DNA from 2 places in the Lysinibacillus sp. FSL M8-0337 genome. Region 1 is predicted to be linked to the other one. Evidence: riboswitches for the same ligand, from Rfam matches in the RefSeq annotation. Region 1 holds a riboswitch; the other holds the start of a gene.

Region 1 (10,697 bases):
GGTATCGGACCAGTTTAAATTGGCACCAATATTTAAGTACGGAACGCCTAATACACGGATATTCGCAAAGTAAATAAGAATGAAAAACAGGGACAAAAAGAAACCAAATAAACCAAAGAAAGCGGCCATTAAGATAACAAATAAACGGAAAATACTCATTGCAGTTACAAAGGATTGATTGACAAGAGTATAGGCTGCAATACTTGAGATAGCAATTACGACGATCATGGAAGGGCTCGTTATCCCTGCCTTGATTGCCGCATCTCCGATGATTAGTCCCCCTACAACACTCATGGTTCCGCTTAAAATAGACGGTAAGCGTAGATTTGCTTCGCGAAATATTTCAAACATAAATAACATTAGTAATATTTCCAATATCGTAGGAAAAGGCAAACCAGTACGTGATTGGACAACCGTCGCTAACAGTAGTATAGGCATCTGCTCTTGATGATAAGTCGATAAGGCTAGCCAAAAACCGGGTAAAAGCATACTTATTAATATACCTACGATTCGTAACAGTCGCTCTAATGCACCGACTATAGTTGGATAATCGTTATCCTCACCTGATTTAAAAAGTAAAAAATTATTAGGTGGCGTAATGATTGCGTAAGATACACCATCGACAAAAAGAAGAATCCGTCCTCTGCTTAGCGCTTGTATTGCAAAATCTGGCCGACCTGTATAATCATGTCGCGGCAAAATTTTTGCGGTTTTTTCCACACTTTCCATCATTATATCGCCACTAAAGACAACGTCTGTATTAATTTTATTTAATTGTTTTTTTATTTCAGTAACCATTGCTTTGTCGGTTATATCACCCATGTACAGAACAGCTACTGTCGTTTTAGAGCGCTTTCCGACTTCCACCGTTTCCACGCATAGGGAATTTGTAGGCAAGCGCTTACGAATTAAGGCCACATTAATAAAGACATCTTCTATAAAATCATCTCTCGGCCCTTTTACCACTAGTTCTTGCTTTGTTTCTTCAGGATTTCGATTTGGTTTTTTAGTAATTTTACTTGAAAATAAAATTTTTTCCCCTTCAAAGTAAAGCAAAACAAACCCTGAATAGACACGCGTAATAGCATCATCTAAATTTGTTACTTTTTGAAGATTAGGAATGTGTAAATCGTTTTTTATTTTTTCCTCTAATAATTTTACAGAGCTGTCTTCAAACAAAGATTGAACTCGATCGATAATGACCTTATTCAATAAAAACGGATCGACCATCGACTCACATGTAATAAAATAAACATGATGTTGTTGAAAGGTAAAGGATTGAAAAATTACGTCAGCAGAGCGTTGAAATAATTCTTTCAACATTTTCAATTCGATTTCTTGTTCTATTGATTGAATATTCCTCATCTCCTACTGAACCAAATTCAAACAAATTATTTTACTAAAATACTTATAAACATATATTTCCCAATGTCCAAAAAATTATGCAATAAATCTTACACTAGTGAGATAATTCATTAATTCTAAATATAGATATCCTTTTAGCCAATCATTTTTTGTAAATTAGCCATTTCAATTGCGGACATCGCTGCGTCATAACCTTTATTGCCAGATTTTGTTCCAGCACGTTCAATCGCTTGCTCAATATTTTCCGTTGTGACAATCCCAAAAATAACTGGTACATTTGTCGAAAGCGATACGTTTGCAATGCCTTTAGCTGATTCGTTACACACATAATCATAATGTGTTGTAGAGCCACGAATAACTGTACCCAAACCTATAATGGCATCATATTTTTTCGTTTCAGCTAGTTGCTTTGCGATAAACGGTACTTCAAATGCACCTGGCACCCACGCAACATCTATTAAATCATCGTCTACACCATGACGCTTTAGCCCATCTAATGCACCACTTAATAATTTACTTGTTATAAATTCATTAAAACGACCAACAACCACCGCTATTTTTAAATCATTGCCAATTAATTGTGCTTCAAATGTTTTTCCCATCATTTCATTCTCCTCTTTTACATAGTAAGTGAATTTTCTATTTGCATATGTTGACGACGATATGTTGCTAATGCGTCAATCGAAATCATTTTTAATTTATGTTTTTGTGCATATTTGACTAACTCATCAAAGCGCAGCATTTCTCCATTATCGCCCATAATTTCACATATCACGCCAGCTTGTACACTGTTGCAAAGTTTTGCTAAATCGATAGTAGCCTCCGTATGTCCTCGGCGCTCTAATACCCCATTTTCTTTCGCAATTAGCGGAAAAACATGTCCAGGTCGACGGAAATCCGATGCTTGTGCATGTGACACTAGCATTTTTTGAATCGTCAAAGCACGTTCAAAAGCACTAATGCCTGTTGTTGTCTCTTTATAGTCAATACTGACAGTAAACGCTGTTTGGTGATTATCGGTGTTATTTATGACCATTGGCTGTAACGCTAATTTTTGTGCGAGCTGCTGTGAAATAGGTGTACAAATAAGACCTCTTCCATATGTTGCCATGAAATTAATCGTTTCTGGTGACATAAACTCTGCAAGGGCCAGTAGATCTCCTTCATTTTCACGGTCTTCATCATCCACAACAACAATCATATTGCCCTGTTTTAAATCGGCAATTGCTTCTTCAATTGAATGTAGCAACATTGCCACCTCCTAATAGATTTGACTTTCAATGTATGTTTTTTTCTTTCTATAGCAGGTTAAAAACCATGCTTCGCTAAGTAATCTTTTGTAATGGTTGACGATTGCAGACCACCCTTTAACTGGTGAATAATGTATTTGCCTACTAAATCGGTTTCAATATTGACCAGTGCCCCAACATTTTTAACACCTAGTACGGTTTCTTTGTATGTGTGTGGAATAAGCGATACTGTGACACTGTTTTTTTCAACATGAAAGAGCGTTAAACTCGTTCCATCAATTGTGATTGAACCTTTAGGAATACAATAGCTAGTTAAGTCCTCTGAAAGTTCGATATCAATATAGACCGCATTTGCCATTGGGCGTTTGCGTATAATTTTCCCTACACCATCTACATGACCTGAAACAAAATGGCCACCAAATCGTCCATTGGCTGGCATTGCACGCTCTAAATTGACTGCATGACCAACAGTTAATTGCTGTAAATTCGTCGCTTTCACTGTTTCAGGCATTACATCCATTGTCAGCTCTTGGTCATTGTAATGAGTTACTGTCAAACAAACCCCATTAACGGCTATACTATCCCCGAGCTTCACATCCGCCACTATTTTGGGCGAAATCACTGTTATTTCCATACTTTGCCTATCGCTTTGCAAGGTTTTTACTGTGCCAATATCCTCAATAATACCTGTAAACATTTTTCCACCTACTTTCTCAACCCTATGTCGTAAACCTTTTGATAGTTATGTTAATCCCCCCTCCATTTTTTATGACCAAAACAAAGAAAAAACCCCTTTAGCATAAAAGGGGTTTGGGAGTACTTATACATAAGACGTCACGAAATAAACCTAGTGGATACAAAAATTTTCCACAGGCTACCATCTTATTGTTCTTCTCCCATCCAGACTATCACTGTCGGTTTTGGATTTGCACCAAATCAGCTTGCGCTCACGGACTTTGAATTGCTTCATCACCGCCGATTGGGAATTTCACCCTACCCCGAAGAACAGATACCTATTCAATTTTTTCCCTAAATAAAAAACTTCCCAACAGAAGCGATGGGAAGTTATATTTCATATAAGCGTAGCCAAATAGACCTTTTAAAGTCATACGAATTTAAAAAGCTTATACTTTCATCCTTCTCCCATCCAGACTGTAACTGTCGGTTTTGGATTTGCACCAAATCAGCTTGCGCTCACGGACTTTGAATTACTTCATCACCGCCGATTGGGAATTTCACCCTACCCTGAAGGATATATTATTTAGTTACTTCATACGATAACATTATTTTAATAGATTATCCACCTAAAATTTTTTAATGCACGCATGCTGATTACTTATTTTTGCCAAAAAAAGCTATACTCTATTAATTTTTATGGTATTTCTTCCTTGAAATCCAATAGTGCGAAATTGTTACAGTTAAAGTAATCCATATGAACGTTATCACCATATTTCCATATAGTTGTGAATCTATTGAACCTGTTATTAATACCATCATTGCCTGTTGACTCATGCCAGCAGGATTCACTAAATCAATTATTGGATGTAAACCACTAATGATTTTCAACAATAGCAAGCAAACGATACTAATTAAAGCTATAACGCCCTGCCCATTAAAAATAGTACTGATCATCGAAGTAAAAGAAATCATAAAAAGTACCCATACTAAGTAAAATCCAAGCGCTAATATCAGCGTAAAAAATGGAATATTACTAAACAAGAAATTTACATAAACGTAAGATACAAAATAGCCAAATGTCACACTAAGCGCTACAAATGAGAAATTAGAAAAAAGCTTTCCACCGATATAGGATCCTACCTTTACAGGTCTTGTTAATATAAAATCAAGCATCCCATTCGCTTTATCTGATTGAATTATACCCATTATGGCAATAACAATTACCATAATGCCCAACTGATCAAATTGGGAGCCTAGAGTTGCCGCCATTACTTGTGCTCCATCCTGTTGCATGATTGCAGGATCAATCGTAATGCCTTGATTTCCGCCGAGCGCTGCTAAAATTGAAGGTAAATAGTATGTAACCACTGGTTGTGTTGCGCCTAAAAACATAAAAACAAGAGGTAACCAAAGGATCTTAAACTCTCGAAACATTTGTACATACTCTTTTTTCGTTAAAATATATAAAGGTGTCATACACTCACCACCATTTTTAAAAAGATATCTTCTAACGTCTCACTGCTTCCAACTTCAAATTTAACGATATCCATGTTGTTGTCCATTGCATCACGAATCAACCTATCTTTATTTTGCTGAATATTATCGAGGGTAATCTTCGCCTTCTTGCCTAATACTTCAACATTCTTAACATATGGGAGCTTTTCAATGATTTGCACCCAAAGCATATTATGTGATGCCAATTCAAGATGCACAACCGCTTCGTGATTGTTAGTTAATTTATCTAATGTCGTATCCTCAATTTTCTTACCTTGTTTCATAATGACAAAGCGTTCACATATTTCTTCTGCATCCCCTAAAATATGAGTAGATAATAGAATAGTCGTTTCATGTTTAATTTCTTGTATTAAATTTAAGACCTCTCTTCTGCCTATTGGATCTAATGCCGATACAGGCTCATCCATGACAATAAAAGATGGCTTATGTAACAGTGTTTGGGCAATGCCAAGCCTTTGCTTCATTCCCCCAGAAAATGTTTGAACTTTCTCATGTTGTTCATTTATAAGCCCAACTTTTGTTAAAATAGCTGGTACTTCCTTCACCAACTCTTGTTTTGTTATGCCAGATAACTGTCCCATAAAAAAGAGTGTTTCTGTAGCTGTCATCCAATGAAAGAAATCAGGATATTGTGGAAGGTAACCAATTTCTTTTTTCATGGTTTTAATTTTTTTCCCATCTAGAAGGACTTCTCCTTTTTCCGCATTTAAAATATCTGCAATAATTTTGATTAACGTAGACTTTCCAGCACCATTAGGTCCAATTAGCCCTACACATTGTCCAGTTTCAACCACCATCGAGAAATTATTGACTGCTGTCTTTGCTTTAAATGTTTTAGTCACCTCTTTAATTTCTAACTTCATGATGTTTCGCTCCTTTTCGCCCAATAGTGAAATATAAAATTGGACCAATAGTATTAAAAAATAAAATAAGGATTGTCCATAACATAACATTTGTTCTTGCTTTTCGATGACGATACAAATCAATTAATGCAACAAGGATAAGGATGAAGCCAACCATCATAAACGGCCATATAACCTGTAATACAGCCAACCAATCAATGTCATTCAATTCATCTAACCCATAGTGAAGTTTCAATAAAAACGCTCCTCTCAACATTCATTATCATTACTAATAATGATAACATTAACACACATTTTTTGGAATTGCACTTGTTATTTTATTAAATGCTATGCTACAGTCAATATTATCTATAATGATAATATTATCGTTATAGATAATAAATTTTACATTAATTTTACTGCCAAAATTGTTAAAAGGAGAAAATCGCGTGAAAATGCACCCGATAAGAATTCAAACTAGTCAAACGCAAAAAGAAACTGCTACTATGCCTATTCCAAATTTGTTTATTTTAGGGGGAATACTATGCTACCTATTCAAATAGATACCAATAGCCCATTGCTATTATATATGCAGGTCGGCAATCAACTAATTGAACAGATTGCAAAAGGACATATTCAAGACAATGAAATGCTTCCTTCCATTAGAAATATGGCGCAAGATATAGGAATCAATATACATACCGTTTCAAAAAGCTATCGTGAACTTGAGAAAAAAGCGATTATCAAGATGGAAAATCGCTTGAAAGCAACTGTTATCGCTCGTTCAAATCGACGGTTAGACGAAACCCAATTACATCATCTCGAACTTTCTATAAAAAACATGATAATGGAAGCTTATGTAATGGGTTATAGCAAGAAACAAATCAAACAATATATCACAAAAGTATTAGACCAAGTGCAGTAATTTACCTCATACTGAAGAAGCAATGGTAAATAATTCTTTCCTCTCATAATGTAAAATCAGATAGTGTATACTAATTCATTTCTTTTTTTCCGCATTCATGTCATCATGAACGAATGACTATATTGATTTAAGTATTATTAATGGTAAAGCCAAATACCCTTTAAGGAGAAAAATACAATGAAACATATTATATTTGATTTTGATGGCACACTTGCGGATTCCACGGCAGTGTTTGCATCTGTATGGAATACGATTGCTAAAAAACATGAATTCAAAGAAGTACAGTTAGAAGATATTGATGCACTAAAAAAATTATCGATTGCTGAACGAAGTAAATTATTTAACTTCCCGTTACACAAGCTACCTACTATACTCCCGCAATTTTATCGCTTATATCAGCAATCATTACAAGATGTTCATCTATTTCACGGTATGAAAGATGTCATAAAAGAACTCGATAAGAAAGGATATACAATCGCCATTATTTCCTCCAACTCAAAAGATAATATTTTGGCGTTTTTACAAACTAATGGTATCGACCATGTCTCCGAAGTACTATGTTCGAGCCGAATTTTTGGTAAAGATAAAGTGATAAAAAAATATTTAAAACAAGCCAATTTAAAAACATCAGATGTTTTATATATTGGGGATGAGCAACGTGATATTGTCGCATGCAAAAAAGTAGGTATTCCAATTATATGGGTTGGTTGGGGGTATGATGCTATTGAGATTGTTCAATCAGCAGAACCCGAATATAAAGTATTTACTCCTGCCGAAATACTAACTATTATGGAAGATTTATAAACTACTTTCACCATTGCTTAGGCACTAAAAAAGACACTCTTTATAAGTGCCTTAAAATACAAGAGAAGTTGATTTTTGTTTAGTCTTACATCAACTTCTTCCTTATTGTGAGGGAAGCTTTGTTAAAATTTCTTGATATTTTTTTGCTGTCCTTATTTCCACTGTCAGAAAATCTTGTCCATAGGTTGCCTTTATTAAAAATGGTACATCACTCGTGTTTTGAAATCTAAAATCTAAACCACCATAGGACACCGTTGCATCTCTGCCCTTTGGAACGTATCCTACATCTAAAGAATGATGATGTCGCTCCACAAATTTAATCGGGAGTTGATCGACTGCATTAAACAATGTTGAAGATGTTTGGCAAATCCCCCCACCAATGCCCATAACAAGTTTTTTATTAATAATTTCAGGTGCGGGCTGATAGCCATTCGCTTCATCTCTAGGGCCTACAACAGTATTAAACGAAAAAGTATCTCCGCTACCAACTATCACATTGTGAATGGCTTTTGCTGAAAGTTCAATATTTTTATTTCTTCCGATATCCGAAGCAGTGAAATATGTTGTATAAGAAGCCACTACTACATCCTCTAAATACGGTATGTCTTCAAAATAATAGCCACTTTCAGTAATATACAATGGCATTTCTACTGTACCACCCGTTACTGATGCTGCCATAATTTTTTCTACTAATTCACTTTCTTTTAAAATAACCAATGGACTACCTTTTATAATACGACCATTGTCATCGACTTTATCAAGCATCATTCGCTTATCAAAACCAACTTTTGTTTCTGTGCCTCTCGCTAATTGTTGTGCTAATTGTTCAATGTTCTTTTTATACAAGACTGGGTCTGTTTCAAAGCCTAATTCTATGGGCGATACGATGTGGATGATTTCTTTAGATTGTGGATTAACAATTTCAACCACTACAGGACCTACTTCCTGCTCCTTGTCCTGCGTGTACATAACGGGTTGTTGCACGTCGTCTTTTTCAATTTGTTCATGCTTTATTTTATCCTGACAACCTGCTAAAGCCATTACACTGCCTAAACAAAATACAACCATCCATTTTTTCAAGTTTAAACACCTACCTCCAACATACTTACAGCAACATCTTATTCGACTCGTTAGGATAGTGTGTTTCTTTTCTTAGATTTTTATTGGTGTATATCCAATTGAAAAATGTTTTTTTGCACAGCTTAAGGAAAAAACACTCCCAAAAGTTTAGATACTTACTTTTGTGGAGTGCTTTTTTGAAAATAAGTTGTCATTATCACATAGTACTTATGTAATTTTATGGACGATCTAACCGTTAGTAATTCTTTAACTTAAGGGCGATAATTTTGATAAAATAAATTAGTAATTGTATACGGAACAATTAAAAAATAACACAGTATATTTACATATCTTTTGCAATATAAAAACCACCTTTCTACTATATTACTACAAAATAATATACGTGTATTTTATATCTACTTATTGTATATCTTCTACCAATTTCAATTCTAAGTTAGTAATACCATACTCTTTTATTTTTTTTTGAAAGTCATTAAGAATAAAAGGTCCTTCTACATATTCATCTTTAACATTTAAAATCCAGTAAAAATACTCTTCATTAGGGTAAGCCTGCTGTTTTGCAATTATGTAATCTTTATTCCAACCAACTTCTACAACTTTTGCAGGAATAACATTCTCATCCCACATTCCTTCACCATTCTTACTTTTAGGTGCAATCGTAATATTATGACTTGAAGTTCGCAAAAGTGAATAATTCCCAGATAAGTCAATACTATAATCTCCTAAACCGGCACAACCACTTATGAATAAACAAATCAGAATTACTATCCATCTTTTCATAATAACCTCCATCTCTAATAATATTATGAATACTTATAAATATTCCTTTTTTATGTAAAAACATAATTTTTTTCTATTAAAAAATCAATAATTTCTTGAAAATAATTCATTGTAAAAATAAATTTTGCATATAGGATAGTACATTATTTGGTCTTTTCTCACCCATCCCTAAAACGGAACATACGTTTGTTTATTTTCACTGTATTCTGTATAATAAAACAGAAATGGTGCTAAGAGGAGAAATTTGGATGTATCGGGGATGATGTTTTAATGACATTTGCAGTGGCGGGAAGGAACATTGCCAGTATGCCAAATTAGAATAAGATATTTTATAGGAGCATGCTACACTTACTATCCATAAAAAAATTCCCTTCACGGTTTCGTTTTTTGTTCTCCACTCCCCTGAATTACACTAAAACTAGAGGTAGGTGCATAGATGATTCACTTAACAAACCGCCAGGCACGACAATTTCTGTTGTTGAAACATGGACTTTTGGACGACTATAAATTTAGCGGGAAACGGGGTGTATTGGACTTTACTCGACAGGTTGGCTGTATTCAGTACGACCCTATCGATGTTTGCGGAAAAAATGCCGAATTGGTGTTACAGTCTCGAATCAAAGAATTTACTAAAGAAATGCTCGCCGATTTGCTGTATGAAGAAAGAAGCCTTGTCGATTATCCCGACAAGAACCTCGCTATTATCCCTATTGAGGACTGGCCGTATTTTGAACGCTATAGGGAAGCCGCCCGACAACATGCTAAACGCTATCCCGAAATGGAAGCGTTGACAACGCTAGTACGGGCTCATATCCAAAATCACGGTGCACTAAGTTCAGATGATTTAAAATTGGATGGAGATTTCTCTTGGCAATCAGCCATTCACTGGAGTAGCGGAAACAATTCATCTCGCTCAGTACTGGAACAGATGTATTCAACGGGTGAGTTGATTATCCATCATAAAAAGGGAAGCCGTAAATATTACGATTTAGCTAAGAAGTACATACAGCCAACTCTGCTGACTGCATCAGAGCCCCTAGTTGATGAACTTGCGCATTATAAGTGGCGGGTACTACGTCGAATCGGCTCGGTCGGTCTCTTATGGAATCGTTCGTCAGATGCATGGTTGAATATTTGGGGGTTGAAAGCAGCACAACGCAAAGAGGTTTTTAGCCAGCTATTACAAGAAAATCACATTGTTGCCGTTGCCGTGGAGGAAATGAAGGATATGCTGTATTGCCTTGCGGAGGATTTACCGCTTATTGAAGCGGTTTTGCAAAATCCGGAACCAAAATGGCGTTGCGAGCTGATTGCGCCGCTCGATAATTTCCTTTGGGATAGAAAACTGATTACTGCATTGTTTAACTTTGATTATACGTGGGAGATTTACACACCTGCAAGCAAACGAAAATTCGGCTACTATGTGCTCCCCCTCGTATATGGAGAACACTTCATTGG
Region 2 (10,697 bases), 330 kb from region 1:
CATCGTCTAGAAAAGCTACGTTCAGATTTTATTGCCAATGTATCACATGAACTACGTACACCGATTTCCATGTTACAAGGCTATTCAGAGGCATTAATGGATGATGATTTTATTCAAGATCAAGAAGAACGCAATGAGATTACGAAAATTATTTATGATGAATCGAAGCGTATGGGACGTTTAGTAACTGATTTATTGGATTTAGCGCGAATGGAATCAGGACATATGACACTATACAAAGATGAAGTACCGATTAATTCGACATTTGAACGTATTACGCAGAAATTTGCTCAAGTGGCAAAAGAAAAGCACGTGCAGCTTTTATTTAATAGTGAGTTTGATAATAATGCCCGCATAAGTATGGATGAAGATCGTATTGAACAAGTGTTAACGAATTTAGTAGATAATGCACTGCGTCATACAGACGAAGGTTCTGTCATTGTCAAGATAGAGCAAGAGCCAACCTTTGCCAAAATATCTGTTCAGGATACAGGGCATGGGATTCCACAGGAAGATTTACCGTATGTCTTTGAACGTTTTTATAAAGCGGATAAAGCACGGACACGTTCTAAAGGCGGAACGGGTTTAGGGCTTGCAATTGCTCGAAATATTGTGAAGGCGCACTCTGGCAATATTATGGTCGATAGTGTGTTAAAAGAGGGCACAACCTTTACTTTCTATTTACCTTTCGAATAAATTCATTAAGAAGCCCTTAGCTGATTCCATCTGACAATGCTCTTTCATGCTGATACAGGTCATGTGTGTAGTTAGAACTAGCCGCACTATTTGGCAATAATACCAATACCTGTGAGGGGCTAGCTGTCGGCTTTTGCTCGGGTTTGGCACATGGCAAAACTGAGATAAAATTATTATTTAAATGTAACTTTTGCGAGTGTTAGACGACAAATACTATGAGAACGGGGGTGGAGTGCTTTGAATGACTCCGTGTTCCATCGACTATACGATGCATACCATCAAGACGTGTTCCAGTTTCTTATTTATCTAGTAAAAAATCGTACACTGGCTGAGGATCTTGCACATGAGGTTTATGTCCGTGTGCTGCGATCTTATGAACAATTCGCAGGAAATAGCAGTGAAAAAACTTGGCTTTTTGCCATTGCTAAAAATGTCGCAATTGATCATTTTCGAAAGCAGGCTGTGCGCCAAAAACATTCGCTCGATTTTTTTGACTGGGAAACGGAACAGTTACATTCAACCACACCATCACCGGAAGATGTGCTACAGGCCAGTGATGAATTAAAGCAGATAGAGTCTGCACTTGAAAATTGTACAGGGGATCAAAAAATGGTTATTATTATGCGCTATTTCCAAGATTTATCAATTACTGAAACTGCGCAAATACTTGATTGGACAGAGGCGAAGGTTAAAACGACGCAACATCGAGCCATTAAGTTTTTAAGACAACATCTACAACAGGCTAGGGAACAGGAGGCGAAAAGGCAATGACGCATAAACAACAATTTGACGATGAACAACTTGAACAAATGTTGAGCAATGCCCCGAAGCTTACTGACCACCGCTCGAAAGACAAAGTGTTAAAAAGATTGCTTGCTGATGCACGTTTACAAGACAATATACATCTTCAAGAGGCCATAGTAGATGAAGTAAAAGAACAACAAGCACAATCATTGCCTGCTCAAGAAAATATTGATCCTATAAAACGACGCAAGAGTAGGTTGCCTATTTTAAGTAGTGTTGCTGCAATTTTTGTACTATCAATAGCAGGGTACATCTATGTATCGAACAATTCTTCCGTAAAGGATGAAGCAAACGCCCCAATCGAAAATTATTCTTCCATGCAGGAGGATCGGTCGGTCACAGAAAGTGAAAATGCAGATGCAGATAGTGTGATGAAAGCGAATATTGGTGCTGAGCATGCTCGTATCCTATCGTTGCGGACATCTGTTTACGAAGATGATTTAGTCGATGCAGTCGTTTTCAGAATTGGTTTACCTGGTGGCAAGGCTGATAGTATACCAATGACCTATATTATTAAGAACGAAAAAATAACTGCTGATTTTGGGAAGAAGAAACCAACAACTTTACAAATGTATAAAAAATACGCACCTCAAATTGATGAAGAAGCAATGGGTTTAACGGACTATCATCCGTACAAAGGTGAGTTAAAAGAAGAAGGTAAGACGCTTGTGCACGTATTACCAGAAGAAAATGATTATGATGTAGCTTCGGCATCTGTCACAAAATATTTAAGCTCGTTAAAAGATACTTTTTCCGAATCCGAATATAAAGCCATTGCCATTAAACAGGCAGATGGTTCTGCTTACGAGTTTTCGCAAGCAGAAGAGCCGAGTGAGCCTATAGCGCTAACAAAAGATAATCATTATAACTATTATTTATATACAGAGGGAAACGGGACTGAATATTTATCGCCTGATTTCCATCAAACGTATCCTACTGTGACAGAGGCTCTACTGGCGATGCGAGACAAAAAGGATGATGTTTATGTGCCAGTTGTTCCGGAAAATGTCACATACACTGTAAAAGAAGAAGAAGATGGGGTTGTGGTCACATTTGACGCACCACTTGATTTAACGACAATGGATGCTGTACGGGCAACACAATTAATCGAAGCAATGATGTTGACTGCGTCAAGCTTTGATAAAAAGATACGTTTAGATAACATTGTACAGGAAAGTTGGGAAGGCTTTGATTTAACAAATTTTTTACCCATGCCTGTAGGAGCCAATAAACAAATGATGCCATAATATAGAAAACAGCTATCAGATAGAGATAGCTGTTTTTTTATAATTGAAATACCGCGGGTAAAGCACCTTGATTCGCGGGTAAATGATAAAATATCGCGGGTAAGTGACTTTGCTCCGCGGGTAAGTTACTCCATGATTTCTCGCAAAATGCTTCATTTATTAAAACATACAAATTTAATCGGATTATTTTAAGCAGAAGTATTTACTTTTATGTGATAAAACATTATAGTTAGTTTATAAAATAATATTGATTCATCTTCGGGGCAGGGTGAAAATCCCGACCGGCGGTAATAGAGTTGTAAATCGCTAGTGTAGTAGTAAGCTACAGTAGCTCGCATGATTTACTAGATGGCTCTTCAGCCCGCGACCTGTGCAAAGATTTTTTTGCATGGCTGACTTGGTGTAATTCCAAGGCCGACAGTATAGTCTGGATGGGAGAAGATGAAGGTACGATCGTCATTCGTTGTTACGAATTAAGCTATGTGCGAACGTTTTTTTAGTGTGTCTTTAAGTGCACGCTATGCACAAAAAATAGCTAGTAATGGCGTTATTTTATCATGCCTTTTCTCCCTTATGCTGATTTGCATAAGGGTTTTTTCGTGAAAAACAATCGATTACGTCGTAACCTTTCTTCTTGCAAGATTGAATCAGCAAAGAGGAGAGAGTTTTCAATGAAGAAAAATGTCAAACTGCAATCGTTTATTACGATTGGTATGCTGAGTAGTATTTCGTTTTTATTAATGTTATTTAATTTCCCGATTCCACCGTTCCCAGCCTTTTTGGAAGTGGATTTCAGTGATATGCCTGCCTTACTTGCAGCCATCACGATGGGCCCAGTAGCAGGTATTTTAGTAGAGCTATTTAAAAATGTCTTAGATTGGATTTTCTCTGGTACGCCAACAGGAGTGCCAGTTGGTCATATTGCAAACTTTGTAACAGGCATATTATTTATTTTACCAGTATCATTTATTTTTAACCGTTTTAAAACGATTGGAGGTCTTGTTGGAGGATTAGCAACAGGAACGATTGTGATGGCGGTTGGAATGAGCTTGTTAAATATCGCAGTATTTTTACCGATGTACACTTACTTCTTAGGAATGGAGCCAGTCGTTGGCGATTCATTATACACAATGATTGTTGCAGGCATTTTACCATTTAATATCGTGAAAGGTGTGTTATTAACGGCGGTTATGGCGTTATTATTCACAACGATGCGCAAATGGATCAACCAACAACGCACAATGTATTTATCAAAATAATTCATTTCACCTCGAGCATATTTTGAACTGCACCCCAATTGTTAGACACATCTAACAATTGGAGGTGCAGTTTTTTTATGGATCCAATAGCATACTGGGAAATTCAGGAACTGTCTAGTCTAATTTACTATTTTAATGTACAATTAATAAGAGATTAGTTAGTTTTGAGGAGATTGAAGAGATGAGTGAGAATAAAGGACAATGGTCTAGTAAATTAGGATTTATTTTAGCATCAGCGGGTGCGGCAATTGGGCTAGGGGCTATTTGGAAGTTACCCTATGTCACAGGGCAAAGTGGTGGAGGCGCATTTTTCCTAATTTTTGTGCTTTTTACATTATTAATCGGCCTACCGATGTTATTATCCGAGTATATTTTAGGGCGGGGTACGCAATCGGAAGCTGTCACTGCCTATAAAAAAGTTGTGCCAACGAAACCGGCATGGGCTTGGGTTGGACGTATGGGTGTATTGGGTTGTTTTCTATTATTAACCTTTTACAGTGTTGTAGGAGGATGGATTTTTATTTATAGCGGCCTTGGAGTATCGGGTGCAGTTATTGATTCTTCAGTTAATCCAGGCGATTTATTTGGAAAGATTATTAGCACACCGTGGATTACATTACTAGGTTTAGCGTTATTTACATTAACCAATGTACTTGTTATTTCGCTAGGTGTACAAAATGGTATTGAGAAAGCAAATAAATGGATGATGCCATTGTTATTTGTGATGTTTATCATTCTTGTTATTCGTGCATTAACTTTAGATGGGGCAATGGAAGGTGTGAAATTCTTCTTATGGCCTGATTTTTCTAATATAACAGGTAAAGCGTTACTAGAGGCGCTAGGGCAGTCATTCTTTGGTTTGGCAGTAGGTTTCTCTTGTTTGGTTACATATAGTTCGTATTTGAAAAAAGATGTTAGTTTACCAAATTCAGCAGGTTCCGTTGTTATTTTGACAGTACTTGTGTCGTTTTTAGCAGGACTAGCTATTTTCCCAGTTGTATTTGCTTTTGATTTGGAACCGCAAGCTGGGCCTGGCTTATTATTTATGGTGCTGCCGACAGCATTTAGTCAAATGCCTTTTGGGGAAGTGTTTTTAGCCCTGTTTTTATTACTATTTTTATTTGCGACATTAACTTCGTCGTTTAGTTTATATGAAATCATCGTGGCAGCATTTATTGAAAAATGGCATATGTCGCGTTCAGTCTTAACGTTATTACTTGGAGTCATTGTTTTTGTTGCAGCAATTCCATCGGCATTATCGTCAAGTTTATTAGCGGATGTTTCAATATTTGGCAAGTCCATTTTTGATGCTACTGATTACTTAGTGTCCAATTTAATGCTACCATTGGGCAATTTATTGATCGCCATTTTTATTGCCTATGTAGTAGATAAAGACTTTGTGAAAAAAGAATTGCTTATGGGAAGTCAGGTGGGACAAGGGTTTTATAACACATATCGCCTATTAATGTTAGTGGTCGTCCCAATTGTAATTATTGTTGTTTTATTAAATATGCTCATACAAAAATAAATATATTGCAGCTTAGAGATGGTTCTTGTATTGCGCAGGAGCCATCTTTTTTTCGATTAAGCACCAAGTGGTAGTGAAAAAATACCTGCCATTAAAGCACTCTTTTCAAGTATCTTAACTACAGGTACTATTTTTACTGGTACTTCAAGACCTTATGGTGTGCTAACTTTTATTAAATTTATTGAAGCAGCGAGTACAATTCCGCCATCGCAAGTACGGAAGTCTGGACCGATATTTCTTAATTGAACTATTCCATTATCTGGGATAAATACAATTGTTCATCCAGTAATTGGTACGCATTCATATCTGTCGACTTCTGTATTTAATGCTCCGTATCTCGTTTGAATTGGATTCACTTCGGCATTATTAACAAAGAGAGCTGTAACGATTGTAACGTTACCTGTCCCAAATGGAGAGAAATTTCCATTCACATGATAATCGATATAGTACGCCCCTCCTTGGGTAACCCTGATAGTCACTGTATCGGGGTCTAACGTGATGCCAGCAGTTTCCCCCATGCCGTTCCAAGGCATAGCTTGATTGGTAGCGAGAGTGAAAAATTCGTTTGAAAAAAGTTCCCGTATGTGGAAGATGAGACGGGTGGAGTTTGTGAGTTTGGAGTGATATTACAAATATCGATTGCTTTAATAACAGGCAAACTAGATTGGCAACGTTCGCATGAACAATTTTTATGACAACGATTCAAAGACTGTCCCTCCTAATCTATTTTTCTAATAGTTAATTTAAATTGAATTTTTTTGCCTGTGTGTGCGTTTAACTCATTTCTCTTTAACCTTAGACAAAAAAAGAGCAGACAAATATGCCTGCTGCTGTAGTAGATTGGGAGATACTAAATTGTGTGCGTGCCTGTCACCATTAATATTCGCTTAGTGCGAGTTCGCCTAACCAGTTTTCTTCTTTAATCATTTGCTTCGCTTGGAGTTCATTTTTGGCAATAGGGAAGACTTTATCACATTGTGAGATAGCAAACAGTTTACGAATAAAATCATCTGTCACAATAATCGCTATTTTCTTATCGAGCATTGTCACTTTCTTTGCAAAATTGATAATCATACCAAAACCAGTACTATCAATATTCGTGACCTTTTGCATATCGATAATATAGCCGTGTTTTGTGTCGAAACTAATCGCGTGGAGCTCCTCTTTTAAATCCCCAATCAATCCATATTCTAATTTACCAGTAAAGGCGATTAAAATATAATCAGCCTTAGTATCAATATCAATCATATTTTTCTGATTCATATATTACGCCTCCTTATATGTTTAAAGTTAGAATGTAAATTTTTTCACTTCGTTCTGAAGTTTAGTCGAAATTTCGGCTAATTCCTCTGAGTTTTGTGAGATTTCCGCAACGGTTGCGTGCTGTTCTTCAGAAGTTGCTGCAATTTCTTCAGTCGCTGCTGCGGAATCTTCAATAATCCGTGAGATATCATGTATGGCTTGTTGAACATCTAACGAATTGTCATTGACATTGGTGAATGCTGATTTCATTTCCTTCACACCCTGCTCTGTCTCCGCAACTTGTTCGACAATTTCTTGTAAGGCATTGCCTCCCTTACTGATGATGTGTACCTGCTCTTCGACAGCGAGTAAATTACTTTCCATTGTCCGAACGGTTACAGCGGTTTCGGCTTGTATATCTTTAATTAAACTCGTAATTTGCCCAGAAGCTAAACTTGATTGTTCAGCTAGTTGGCGTACTTCGGAAGCTACTACGGCGAAGCCTTTTCCTTGCTCACCAGCTCGAGCTGCTTCAATAGCAGCGTTTAATGCCAATAAATTTGTTTGTTCCGCAATGCCTGTAATAACAGTTATAATACCGCCGATTTCTTCGGATCGTTTACCTAGTTTTTGAATAGAATCGGTAGCGTAGGAAACTGTTTGCGTGACAGAGTTTAAATGTTTAATGGCTTCATTAATCGCATCCTCTCCTTTTCGCGCGATGTGGGTTGATTGAATTGCTCTCGCTAAAGTGGTTTCTGCCTTTTGTAAGCTATTGGCTACTTCATCATTTGTTTTTTGCATCATTTCTACAATATGTTCCGCCTGATCGGATTGCGTGCTAGTGCCACTTGCAATATCATTCATTGTTAATGCAACTTGGTTTGAGGCTTCGCTAGTTTGGCGAGAAGATTCCGCTAAAACTAGTGAAGAACTTGCGATTTGATTAGCGCTATTTGCGACAACGTTGATTGTTTCGGTTATACGGGTCTTCATCGCATTAAAAGCTTTTGCTAAATTAGCAATTTCATCTTGTCCTTTAGGATTTAATATTTTCACATTTAAATTTAAATCTGCTAGTTCTTTGGCATTTGCGCTTAATTGATTGATGGGCACAATAATTTGGCGTTGTAGAAACCAACTGATGATGACGAACAGTAAAGCTGAAATAATTAATAATACGATAACATTTTTCATGACACTTTCTGTAGCGGCAGTCGTATAGGTCGCTAATGGTAAGGCGATTGACAGCATGCCTATAATTTCGTCCAAATTATTTGTAATAGGCCCTGTTACGACTTCGTATGGCTCCCCTAGTATATTTGCTGAACCGATATAGCGCTGCTCTTTTTGCTCTAAAACGGTAGTGACTAGTTCACTAGGAGCCTTTGTATTAATAGCTCTCTCACCATTTTCGATAATATTTGTGCTAACCCGAGTATCATATTGAAAGATTGTGATGGCATCACCATGTGTTAGATTACTGAGTTTGTCAACAATATCAAAATTACCAACAATTTTCACATCTCCTTTATGCAATTCATTATTTTTGATGTGCCAGTCACCGGGAATTTTGGCATCTAAATACTCGTAACTTGAATCTATATCCGATAGTAGTTTTGCATTGACGGTTGTTATAAGATTATTTTTTGCATCGGTATAATCAACAATCGTTATTACCGTAATCATGAGTAAAATGCAAGTAATGATAAGTAGGTTAATTTTTTTACGGATTGTCCATTTCATAAAAAGTCCCTCCTAATCTTAGATGTACCTATCCATGAATTTTCTTAGAAACACCGACTAAAAACTTTGTTTTCGAAATATGTTTGAACCAAATACAATCCACCATTTGTTTGACAAAAAATAACCCGCGACCTCGATCTGTATAATTATGTTCGTTAAGATCAAATTGCAAATTCTTTTCCAAATCATCTTCAGTAATTCCTTGTGCCTCATCGATAACAGTTAACCTAATCTCCTCATCGTTATGGATGACTTGTATTTGAATGGTATTGTGAGGAGGGGCTATATCAATTTTTTCCATTGCTTCTATCGCGTTAATGACTAATTCATGTAACACAAATCTCATTTCTCTACTAAAGGGAATCGTATAAATATTTGTGTAGTTTTCCATGACCGTATCTATAAAATGAACTGCTTCCAAATTAGCTTGAACACGCAGTGAAAATTCCATTACCAATCACCTAACTTGTATTTGAAATTACTTTTATGTTTTCGCTTATTTGCAATATCCAGTCAATGATTGAAGAAAATGTAAGTCATCGCCTCCTACTTAAGAGACCTTAAGGCTATTAACGACTATCCCTATTGAAACATATGACCATTCATAGAAAGATGTAAAATGTATAGAAAAAGTAAGATTATTTGATTAGTCGGAAATGTAAGTGGGTGAGAAATTGTACCCATTTTTTATTTATTTAGTAGACATGTAGATGGTCCTGTAATCAAAAAGGTTGATAACATTGCCTATATAATTAATGATGAGAATTTATCTAATTATAAAATCAAAAATTTCGTAGTTATACATGTCTTTAGGAAAAACAAGTACTAGTAAATCTATGTATTGCACTAAGTTGGGTTCATTGAAAGGAGACGATGATTGTCTCGAAGTAATGGCGATGACTAACATCTTTTATCTGGAACTTGCGAAGTTTGGCTTAACTTGGTAGTTTAAGACCGTTTGAATAGAAGTTTAAATAGATGGAATCAAAAGGTCTATATCCACCGACGATATTATTATAAAAGTTGCTTTCAAATCAATCAATAGAAATTGGTGATTTTCCATTTAATAAATAGGCCAAATATCCTGCTAAATAATAGGGAGAACATATTTCGCTTATAATTTACCACTAAAAAATAAAAAACACAAGACTTAAGTTCTATTTAATTTTAAAATTTATAATCAATTAGTTGTATTTCTTGACAGATGGCGTTACTTATAGACTGTTTTTGAATATTCTTACTAGTCATTTTGTTCTGTCGCTTTCTCTAAATCGTTATTTATCTTCTATGCATCGAAAAAAAAGATAAAATCATTCGAAAAAAACAATGTAATAAAACATTACATGCCCATTGCGTTTGTTAGTTGTTATAGTGTAATTTAAAAGCAGTTCTAAAAAACGGATGTTAAGAAAAATGACAAATTGGAGTGGTGAAGAATGAAACATCATACTAGAGATGATATTATCCGCATGGTGAAAGAGGAAAATGTGAAATTTATTCGCCTACAATTTACTGATATATTGGGCTCAATCAAGAATGTAGAAATACCAGTTAGTCAGTTAGCTAAGGCATTAGACAATAAAGTTATGTTTGATGGTTCCTCGATTGAAGGATTTGTTCGTATTGAGGAATCTGATATGTATTTACGCCCTGATCTTGATACATTCGTAATCTTCCCGTGGACGGCTGAAAGAGGCAAGGTAGCACGCTTTATATGTGATATTGCACGACCAGACGGTACAGCATTTGAGGGCGATCCACGCTCTAACTTGAAGCGCGTCTTAAAAGAAATGGAAGAATTGGGCTTTACTTCTTTTAACCTTGGACCAGAACCGGAATTTTTCTTATTTAAACTAGATGAAAAAGGTCATCCAACACTGGAATTAAATGATAGCGGAGGGTATTTCGATTTAGCACCGACGGATTTAGGTGAAAACTGTCGACGGGATATTGTGCTGGAGCTAGAGGGCATGGGTTTTGAAATTGAAGCGTCCCATCATGAAGTGGCACCGGGTCAGCATGAAATTGACTTTAAATATGCCAGTGCCATTGAAGCATGTGATAACATTCAAACGTTTAAACTAGTTGTTAAAACGGTAGCAGCTCAACACGGCTTGCATGCAACTTTTATGCCGAAACCTTTATTTGGAGTGAATGGTTCAGGAATGCACTTTA

Evidence for each region. A riboswitch is a leader RNA that binds a small molecule or an ion and turns the genes downstream of it on or off. The one in region 1 is predicted to bind FMN.
Region 2: another riboswitch for FMN. It lies ahead of MKY08_RS05935 (ECF transporter S component); the one in region 1 lies ahead of ribE (riboflavin synthase).

Annotation. Positions count from the first base shown of each region.
Region 1 is NZ_CP151996.1:1,635,347-1,646,043, reverse strand. It holds gene MKY08_RS07615 (spore germination protein) at 1-1,365, opposite strand, end outside; gene ribE (6,7-dimethyl-8-ribityllumazine synthase) at 1,500-1,967, opposite strand; gene ribB (3,4-dihydroxy-2-butanone-4-phosphate synthase) at 1,985-2,617, opposite strand; gene ribE (riboflavin synthase) at 2,674-3,312, opposite strand; FMN riboswitch at 3,500-3,625, opposite strand; FMN riboswitch at 3,747-3,872, opposite strand; gene MKY08_RS07595 (hypothetical protein) at 3,981-4,769, opposite strand; gene MKY08_RS07590 (ABC transporter ATP-binding protein) at 4,766-5,671, opposite strand; gene MKY08_RS07585 (PLD nuclease N-terminal domain-containing protein) at 5,655-5,906, opposite strand; gene MKY08_RS07580 (GntR family transcriptional regulator) at 6,195-6,575, shown strand; gene MKY08_RS07575 (HAD-IA family hydrolase) at 6,753-7,379, shown strand; gene MKY08_RS07570 (VanW family protein) at 7,482-8,447, opposite strand; gene MKY08_RS07565 (DUF3997 domain-containing protein) at 8,859-9,239, opposite strand; gene MKY08_RS07560 (crosslink repair DNA glycosylase YcaQ family protein) at 9,676-10,697, shown strand, end outside.
Region 2 is NZ_CP151996.1:1,308,871-1,319,567, forward strand. It holds gene MKY08_RS05920 (ATP-binding protein) at 1-696, shown strand, start outside; gene sigX (RNA polymerase sigma factor SigX) at 934-1,467, shown strand; gene MKY08_RS05930 (RNA polymerase subunit sigma) at 1,464-2,747, shown strand; FMN riboswitch at 2,998-3,194, shown strand; gene MKY08_RS05935 (ECF transporter S component) at 3,419-4,006, shown strand; gene MKY08_RS05940 (sodium-dependent transporter) at 4,188-5,534, shown strand; gene MKY08_RS05945 (hypothetical protein) at 5,813-6,052, opposite strand; gene MKY08_RS05950 (STAS domain-containing protein) at 6,411-6,797, opposite strand; gene MKY08_RS05955 (methyl-accepting chemotaxis protein) at 6,825-8,522, opposite strand; gene MKY08_RS05960 (ATP-binding protein) at 8,551-8,973, opposite strand; gene glnA (type I glutamate--ammonia ligase) at 9,959-10,697, shown strand, end outside.